Linked DNA regions of Aquibium oceanicum. The protein of the gene in region 2 interacts with the protein of the main gene of each other region in a pairwise test. Links are inferred from orthologs where the notes say so. Each region holds a gene or a part of one and is shown on either strand. Other genes may lie near its edges.

Region 1 (3,281 bases), 1.4 Mb from region 2 along the record:
CCCTTTCGACCGAATCCAGGCCCGCAGTCTCCGGTAATGGAGAATGAGGGCATTTCCACCGGAACATGCCCGCCTCCCGTTCGTTCGGAACGTCACGAGGAGGACGCCATGTTGCGCAGGCTGCTGATGCTGTTGGCAATAGCCATCCGCCCCAGGCGCAAGCCGGTCACGCCCGAGGAGAGGCTGCGGCGCGCCGGACTGGCGCCGGAATTCTTCGGCGCCACGAGCGCGCGGAAATCGGGTCCGAAGTCGAAGGTCTGACCGGGATGGACCATCACGCGTCCAGTTGGCAGCGGTCAGGCGTAGGCCAGCCAGATGGCCAGAACGAGCAACGCAATGCCGCCCCTAGCCAGAACCGGATGCCGCCGCCGAGCACTCAGTGTCGAAGCCCGCGAGCCAGTCTCCCGTGCGGCCCTTCCGGAAATCGCCCCAGTCGCGGATTTCCGATCCAAGGCAGCAGCCCGACAATGGTCCTGGAACGGAACCGCCGGCTCAGGTCTGCGCCGGCAAGGTTCCGAGCGCGGTGGGAAGGTCTTGCAGGCTGACGAGCACGTGGTCGGCTCCGAGAGCATCCGGCGCCTCCGGCGTATAGCCACCGCGTACCAGGGCGACCGCAATGCCCGCCGCCCTGGCGGAGCGGGCGTCCGCCGCGCTGTCTCCGACCATCAGCGCTTGGCCGGCCGCGACATCCATCCTCGCCAGCGCGGCGAACAGCATGTCGGGCGCGGGCTTCTTGGCGATGCCGGGCTCCGCGCCCTGCACCGCCGCGAGGAACGGTGAAAAGCCGTAGTGGTCGACCACGGCGCGCGTGAACGGCATCGGCTTGTTGGAGACGACGGCGAGCTTCAAGCCCGCTGCCGAAAGGGCGGCGAGGCTTTCGCGGGCACCGGGCAGCACGGTCGTGAGGCGGGTCAGGTGCCGACCGTAGATCGGCATCATTTCGGCCACGGCATCGTCGAGCGCGCCGCCTTCGAGCGGCCGTCCACGTGCCGCGAAAGCCCGTTCGACGAGCTTGGCCACCCCGTTGCCGATCATCGCCCGCACGTCCGCCAGCAAATGCGCCGGCAACCCGTGCTGCGCCATCAGTTCGTTGGTCGCGGCTGCGATGTCGGGCGCGGAATCGACCAGCGTGCCGTCGAGGTCGAAGAGGACCGCCTTCGGCCAGCCGTCAGGTCGTCCGACGAGGAGCGGCGCGTCGCTCACGCCGCGCACCGCATCGCGCCATCCGACGCCCGCCGGATCGCGGCGATATTTTCCGCATAGGCCTGTTCGGTTCCGCCCTTGAACACCGCCGAACCTGCCACGAGGACGTTTGCCCCCGCCGCCGCGACCAGCGGCGCCGTCTCAGGCGTGACGCCGCCGTCGATCTCGATGTCGATCGGCCGCGACCCGATCATCGCCTTCACCCGCGCCACCTTCTCGACCACCGACGGTATGAAAGCCTGGCCGCCGAAGCCGGGGTTGACCGTCATGAGGAGCACGAGGTCGAGCCGGTCGAGCACGTATTCGATGACGCTCTCCGGCGTCGCGGGGTTCAGCGAAACGCCGGCCTTCTTGCCGAGGTCGCGGATCGCCTGTAGCGAACGATCGAGATGCTTCGTCGCTTCGGCGTGGACCGTAATGATGTCGCAGCCGGCATCGGCGAAGGCGGCGAGATACGGATCGGCTGGTTCGATCATCAGGTGGCAGTCGAAGACCTTCCTGGACCGACCACGCACCGCCTTGATGACGGGTGCGCCGAAGGTGATGTTGGGCACGAAATGCCCGTCCATCACGTCGAGGTGGATCCAGTCGGCTCCCGCGCGGTCCACCGCCTCGATCTCTTCGCCCAGCCGCGAGAAATCGGCCGAGAGGATTGAAGGGGCGATGATGGTGCTGGTCATGTCGAGCTTCCCTGGCTCATGCCGGTCGCAGCCGGCTTCGCGTCAGGCGCTGACATGGCTTGCGCGACGCCGGATGGCAAGGGTGGTGGCGTGCGGCCTGTGAAAAACGCGGTTGCGGCGCGGAAGCCTACGCGTCGAGCAGCAACACATCGTCGGGCGAGAAGCTGATCGAGGCTTTTTCACCGGCGACGGGCGGCGGGCTCGCCGGGTTGTTGAAGGTGTCGAGCGACACCAAATCGTCGCCGAGCGCGACGCGCACGCGGATGACGGAGCCAAGGAAGGAAACCTCGCGGATCACGCCGGTCGCGGTCGCCACGCGGCCCTGGCCATGGCCGAGCGAGATAGCCTCCGGCCGCAGCGCCAGCGATATCTGCTCTCCCGCCTTGCGGCCGGTGAGCGGGCGGCCGGTGAGAACCTCTTCCGAGCCGATCCGCACGATGCCCTTTTCGGCGTCGGCGACCTTGCCCTCCAGCACGTTGAGCGTGCCGACAAACCCCGCCACGAAGCGTGTCGCCGGCTTGTTGTAGATCTCGAACGGTGTGCCGACCTGTTCGGCGCGGCCGTTGTACATCACCACGATCCGGTCGGACATCGACAGCGCCTCTTCCTGGTCGTGCGTGACGAAGATGGTCGTGATTCCGAGTTCCTTCTGGATGGCGCGGATTTCCTCGCGCAGCGACACGCGCACCTTGGCGTCGAGGGCGGAGAGCGGCTCGTCGAGGAGAAGCACCTGCGGCTTGCCCGCCATCGCGCGGGCGAGCGCCACGCGCTGCTGCTGGCCGCCCGAAAGCTGGTAGGGATAGCGTCCGCCGAACTCCTGCAGCTTGATCAGTTCCAGCATCTCGCCGACGCGCGCCTGCATCTGCGCCTTGGGCATGCCGGCCACCTTGAGGCCGAAGCCGATGTTCTGCGCCACCGTCATGTTCGGAAACAGTGCATAGGCCTGGAACACCATGCCGATGTTGCGCTGGTTGGGCTTCAGGCGGGTGACGTCCTTGCCGCCGATGAACACCGAGCCGGAGCTGGGCTCCTCGAAGCCGGCGACGATCCGGAGCATCGTGGTCTTGCCGCAGCCCGAGGGGCCGAGGAAGGAGACGAATTCGCCCTGGCGGACGTCGAGGTTGAACTCCTGTACGACCACGGTCGTGCCGAAGGCCTTGTGCACCTGACGGATGGAGAGGAACGTGTCTGACATGGCGGTACGTCTCTCCGGAAATCAGTGCGGCTGGGCCGGCGGCCGCGGCGCGAAGCGCGACACCACCTGGATCAAGGCCATGCAGCTCCAGGTGATGCCGAAGGCGATGACGGCGAGCGCGGCCGGCTCGTAGGCGCGGTTGGCGCCGATCAATTGCAGGTAGGGCCCGAAGGCCGGGCGGTTGAGAAGCGCGGCCATGACGA
Region 2 (3,312 bases):
CTCTCGTAGACTTGGCCCTGATTGGCCGCGCCGTCGCCGAAGAAGGTCAGCGACACGTTGTCGTTGTCGCGGTAGCGGTTGGCGAAGGCGAGCCCCGTCCCCAGTGGTACCTGCGCGCCGACGATGCCGTGGCCGCCATAGAAATTCTTCTCCTTGGAGAACATGTGCATGGAGCCACCCTTGCCGCGGGAATAGCCTCCTCGGCGTCCGGTCAGCTCCGCCATGACGCCGCGCGGCTCCATCTCCATGGCCAGCATGTGGCCGTGGTCGCGATAGGCGGTGATCATCTGGTCACCGTCCTTCATCGCCAGCCTGAGGCCGGTGACGACGGCCTCTTGGCCGATGTAGAGGTGGCAGAAGCCGCCGATGAAACCCATGCCGTAGAGCTGGCCGGCCTTCTCCTCGAAGCGCCGGATCAGAAGCATGCCGCGATAGGCGGCGAGTTCCTGGTCCTTGTCGAACTCGGAGGGTTCGGGGGCCTTTACCGCCGCGGCGCTATCGGCAGCGGCCTTCGGTTTCGCGGACGTCTTCTTCGTCGCGGCCTTCATGCGTCACTCCCTGTTCCTGTCTTCTTACGGACGGCGGGGAGGCTGCGTCTTGGCGTTCCTCCCCAGGATGGAAGGAAAGCTAACACGGCTTCACGCTTTCAGCCACGCGGAAAAGTGCATGGCAGTCATGCAGCTAAGCACTTATGATCGCACGGAAAATGCGCTATTAACCGGTATTCGGTTAATTTGATTTGCCAAAGGCGCGCATGATGGTGAGCTCGTCCGGCGCCGACATGTTGAGCGCACGGCGCGTCTGCTCGTCCAGCATGTCCTTCTCAAGCGTCCCGTCTCGCAGCAGCGCGATGCGCTCTTCGAGTTCCTCCCGCCGCTCCCGCTTCGAGGCGAGCGTGGAGGTCAACTCCGCGGTCCGTTCCTCCAGCCTGTACTTGGCGTAGATGCCGAACTCGCCATGGAAGGCGTGATAGCCGAAATAGCTCAAAAACAGCGCCGTAAGCGCCGGGACGATCAGACGGCCGGTGTTTCGTTTCTTGTGCTGGCGGGTCCACATGGAGGGCGTAAATCCTTTGCCCCCTTATGGCCCGATCGTGCTTAACGCGCGGTTACGCGGTCATCCCTTCAGGATGCCCTTGCCAGCATAACGCGCCTGCTTGCCGAGCTCCTCCTCGATGCGGATGAGCTGGTTGTACTTGGCGAGCCGGTCGGAGCGCGCCAGCGAGCCTGTCTTGATCTGCCCGCAGTTCGTGGCGACGGCGAGATCGGCGATGGTGGAATCCTCCGTCTCGCCCGAGCGGTGCGACATGACAGCCGTGTAGGCCGCCCGGTGCGCGGTATCGACGGCGTCGAGCGTCTCGGTCAGGGTGCCGATCTGGTTGACCTTGACCAGGATGGAGTTGGCCACGCCCATGCGGATGCCGTCGCGCAGGCGCGCCGAATTGGTGACGAACAGATCGTCGCCGACGAGCTGGCACTTCTGCCCGGCGATGTCGGTCAGGATCTTCCAGCCCTCCCAGTCGTCCTCCGCCATCCCGTCCTCGATCGAGATGATCGGGTAGTCGGCCACGAGTTTCGCCAGGTACTTGGCCTGGGCCTTGGCGTCGCGGGTCTTCTTCTCGCCCTCGTAGACGTAGTTGCCGTCCTTGAAGAACTCGGTCGCGGCGCAGTCGAGCCCGATGCCGACGTCCTCGCCCGGCTTGTAGCCGGCCTTCTCGATCGACCCCATGATGAAGTCGAGCGCCGCGTTGGCGTTCTTCAGGTTCGGCGCGAAGCCGCCCTCGTCGCCGACATTGGTGTTGTGGCCGGCGTCCTTCAGCCCCTTCTTCAGCGTATGGAATATCTCCGAGCCCCAGCGCACGGCGTCGCGCAGCGTCGGCGCGCCGACCGGCATGATCATGAATTCCTGGAAGTCGATCGGGTTGTCGGCATGCGCCCCGCCGTTGATGATGTTCATCATCGGCACGGGAAGCACGTGCGCGCCGGCGCCGCCGACATAACGGTAGAGCGGCAGACCGGCCGCTTGCGCCGCGGCCTTCGCCACGGCCATCGAGACGCCCAGAATGGCGTTGGCGCCGAGCCGGCTCTTGTTCTGCGTGCCGTCGAGTTCGATCATCGTCTGGTCGATGTGAATCTGGTTCTCGGCGTCCATGCCGCCGATCGCCTCGAAGATCTCGCCGTTGACGGCCTCGACGGCCCGCTCGACGCCCTTCCCGAGGTAGCGCGCGCCGCCGTCGCGCAGTTCCACCGCCTCGTGCGCGCCCGTCGAGGCGCCCGAAGGCACCGCGGCGCGGCCCATGGACCCGTCCTCCAGAACCACGTCGACCTCGACGGTCGGATTGCCGCGGCTGTCGAGAATCTCGCGGCCGATGATGTCGACGATGGCGGTCATGGAACGTCCCTCTTTGCTGTCCCGAAAGGTCGCGCCTCTCTTAGCGGACGCCGGGCAAAAGGCAATCCGATCGGGGCGTCCGTGTCGCCGCGCCTGGCGTTTTCCGGGTTCAGGCCGCCTTCACTGTCGAGCGGAACTTGCCCATCAGGTACGGGCCGGACCTGACCGGCGCATATTTCGGCTGTTCGCCGGGCGCCAGGCACGAGGGAATGCAAGCGATCTCCTGATGCCAGTTCGGTTGGTGGAAGAAGGCGAAGGACTGGCGACGGCTGGTGCCGCCCGAGTCGGCTGCCGGGTTAACGACGCGGTGCAGAGTCGAGACCCAGCGATCGTTCGTCCACAGCGCCATCAGGTCGCCGATGTTGATCACGAAAGCACCCGGCACCGGCGGCACGGGACGCCAGACCTTCTCGGGCGTGAAGATCTCGAGCCCGCCGGAACCGGCCTGTGGCAAAAGGATGGTGAGGCTGCCGTAGTCGGTATGGGCTCCGGCCCGCAGCTGCCCCGGCTTCGGTGGCACCGGCTGCTGCGGATAGTTCAGCGCGCGCAGCGCGCTGATCGGCTTGTCGATGGTCGGGGCGAAGAAATCCTCGTCGAGCTTCAGCGCCACGGCGAAGACGCGCATGATGCGTGCCGCCAGATCCTCCATGGCCTGGTAATAGGCTTCCCACGCGTCGCGGAAACCGGCCAGCGCGTCGGGCCAGATCGTCGGCGCATAGCAGAAGGCGAGAGCGTCCGGATCATCGACGCCTTCCGGCACGCCGAGCGGCCCGCCGTTGAAGCTCTCCTTGAGGTCGGGCGGCGTGTCCTCCCCTTTCGAACGGGCGAGCGCTTCCGAGTCCGGACCGAGGTATCCGTAGGGATAGCCAGGATAAGGCGCCTTCGCCTGCTGCTTTCGCTCGGCCGGAAGATCGAAGAAAT

Evidence for each region.
Region 1: the proteins of eno (region 2) and rpe interact in binary tests that used the Escherichia coli proteins (3 or more experiments, as listed by UniProt). The link is inferred for Aquibium oceanicum from one-to-one orthologs.

What each region holds. Positions count from the first base shown.
Region 1 is NZ_CP018171.1:4,526,871-4,530,151, forward strand. What follows is about bases 42-3,006. They hold rpe (ribulose-phosphate 3-epimerase), read right to left. Parts: upstream 1,884-3,006; coding sequence 1,200-1,883; downstream 42-1,199. Other genes in these bases: BSQ44_RS22105 (LysR family transcriptional regulator), read left to right, coding at 42-47; BSQ44_RS27020 (hypothetical protein), read left to right, coding at 109-261; gph (phosphoglycolate phosphatase), read right to left, coding at 493-1,203; BSQ44_RS22120 (ABC transporter ATP-binding protein), read right to left, coding at 2,011-3,006. Outside these bases: more of BSQ44_RS22105, read left to right, coding at 1-41; more of BSQ44_RS22120, read right to left, coding at 3,007-3,078; BSQ44_RS22125 (ABC transporter permease), read right to left, coding at 3,100-3,281. UniProt on the Escherichia coli protein: Catalyzes the reversible epimerization of D-ribulose 5-phosphate to D-xylulose 5-phosphate.
Region 2 is NZ_CP018171.1:3,138,838-3,142,149, forward strand. What follows is about bases 255-3,250. They hold eno (phosphopyruvate hydratase), read right to left. Parts: upstream 2,392-3,250; coding sequence 1,117-2,391; downstream 255-1,116. Other genes in these bases: pdhA (pyruvate dehydrogenase (acetyl-transferring) E1 component subunit alpha), read right to left, coding at 255-548; BSQ44_RS15335 (FtsB family cell division protein), read right to left, coding at 730-1,056; BSQ44_RS15345 (isopenicillin N synthase family dioxygenase), read right to left, coding at 2,501-3,250. In the rest of the region: more of pdhA, read right to left, coding at 1-254; more of BSQ44_RS15345, read right to left, coding at 3,251-3,312. UniProt on the Escherichia coli protein: Catalyzes the reversible conversion of 2-phosphoglycerate (2-PG) into phosphoenolpyruvate (PEP). It is essential for the degradation of carbohydrates via glycolysis.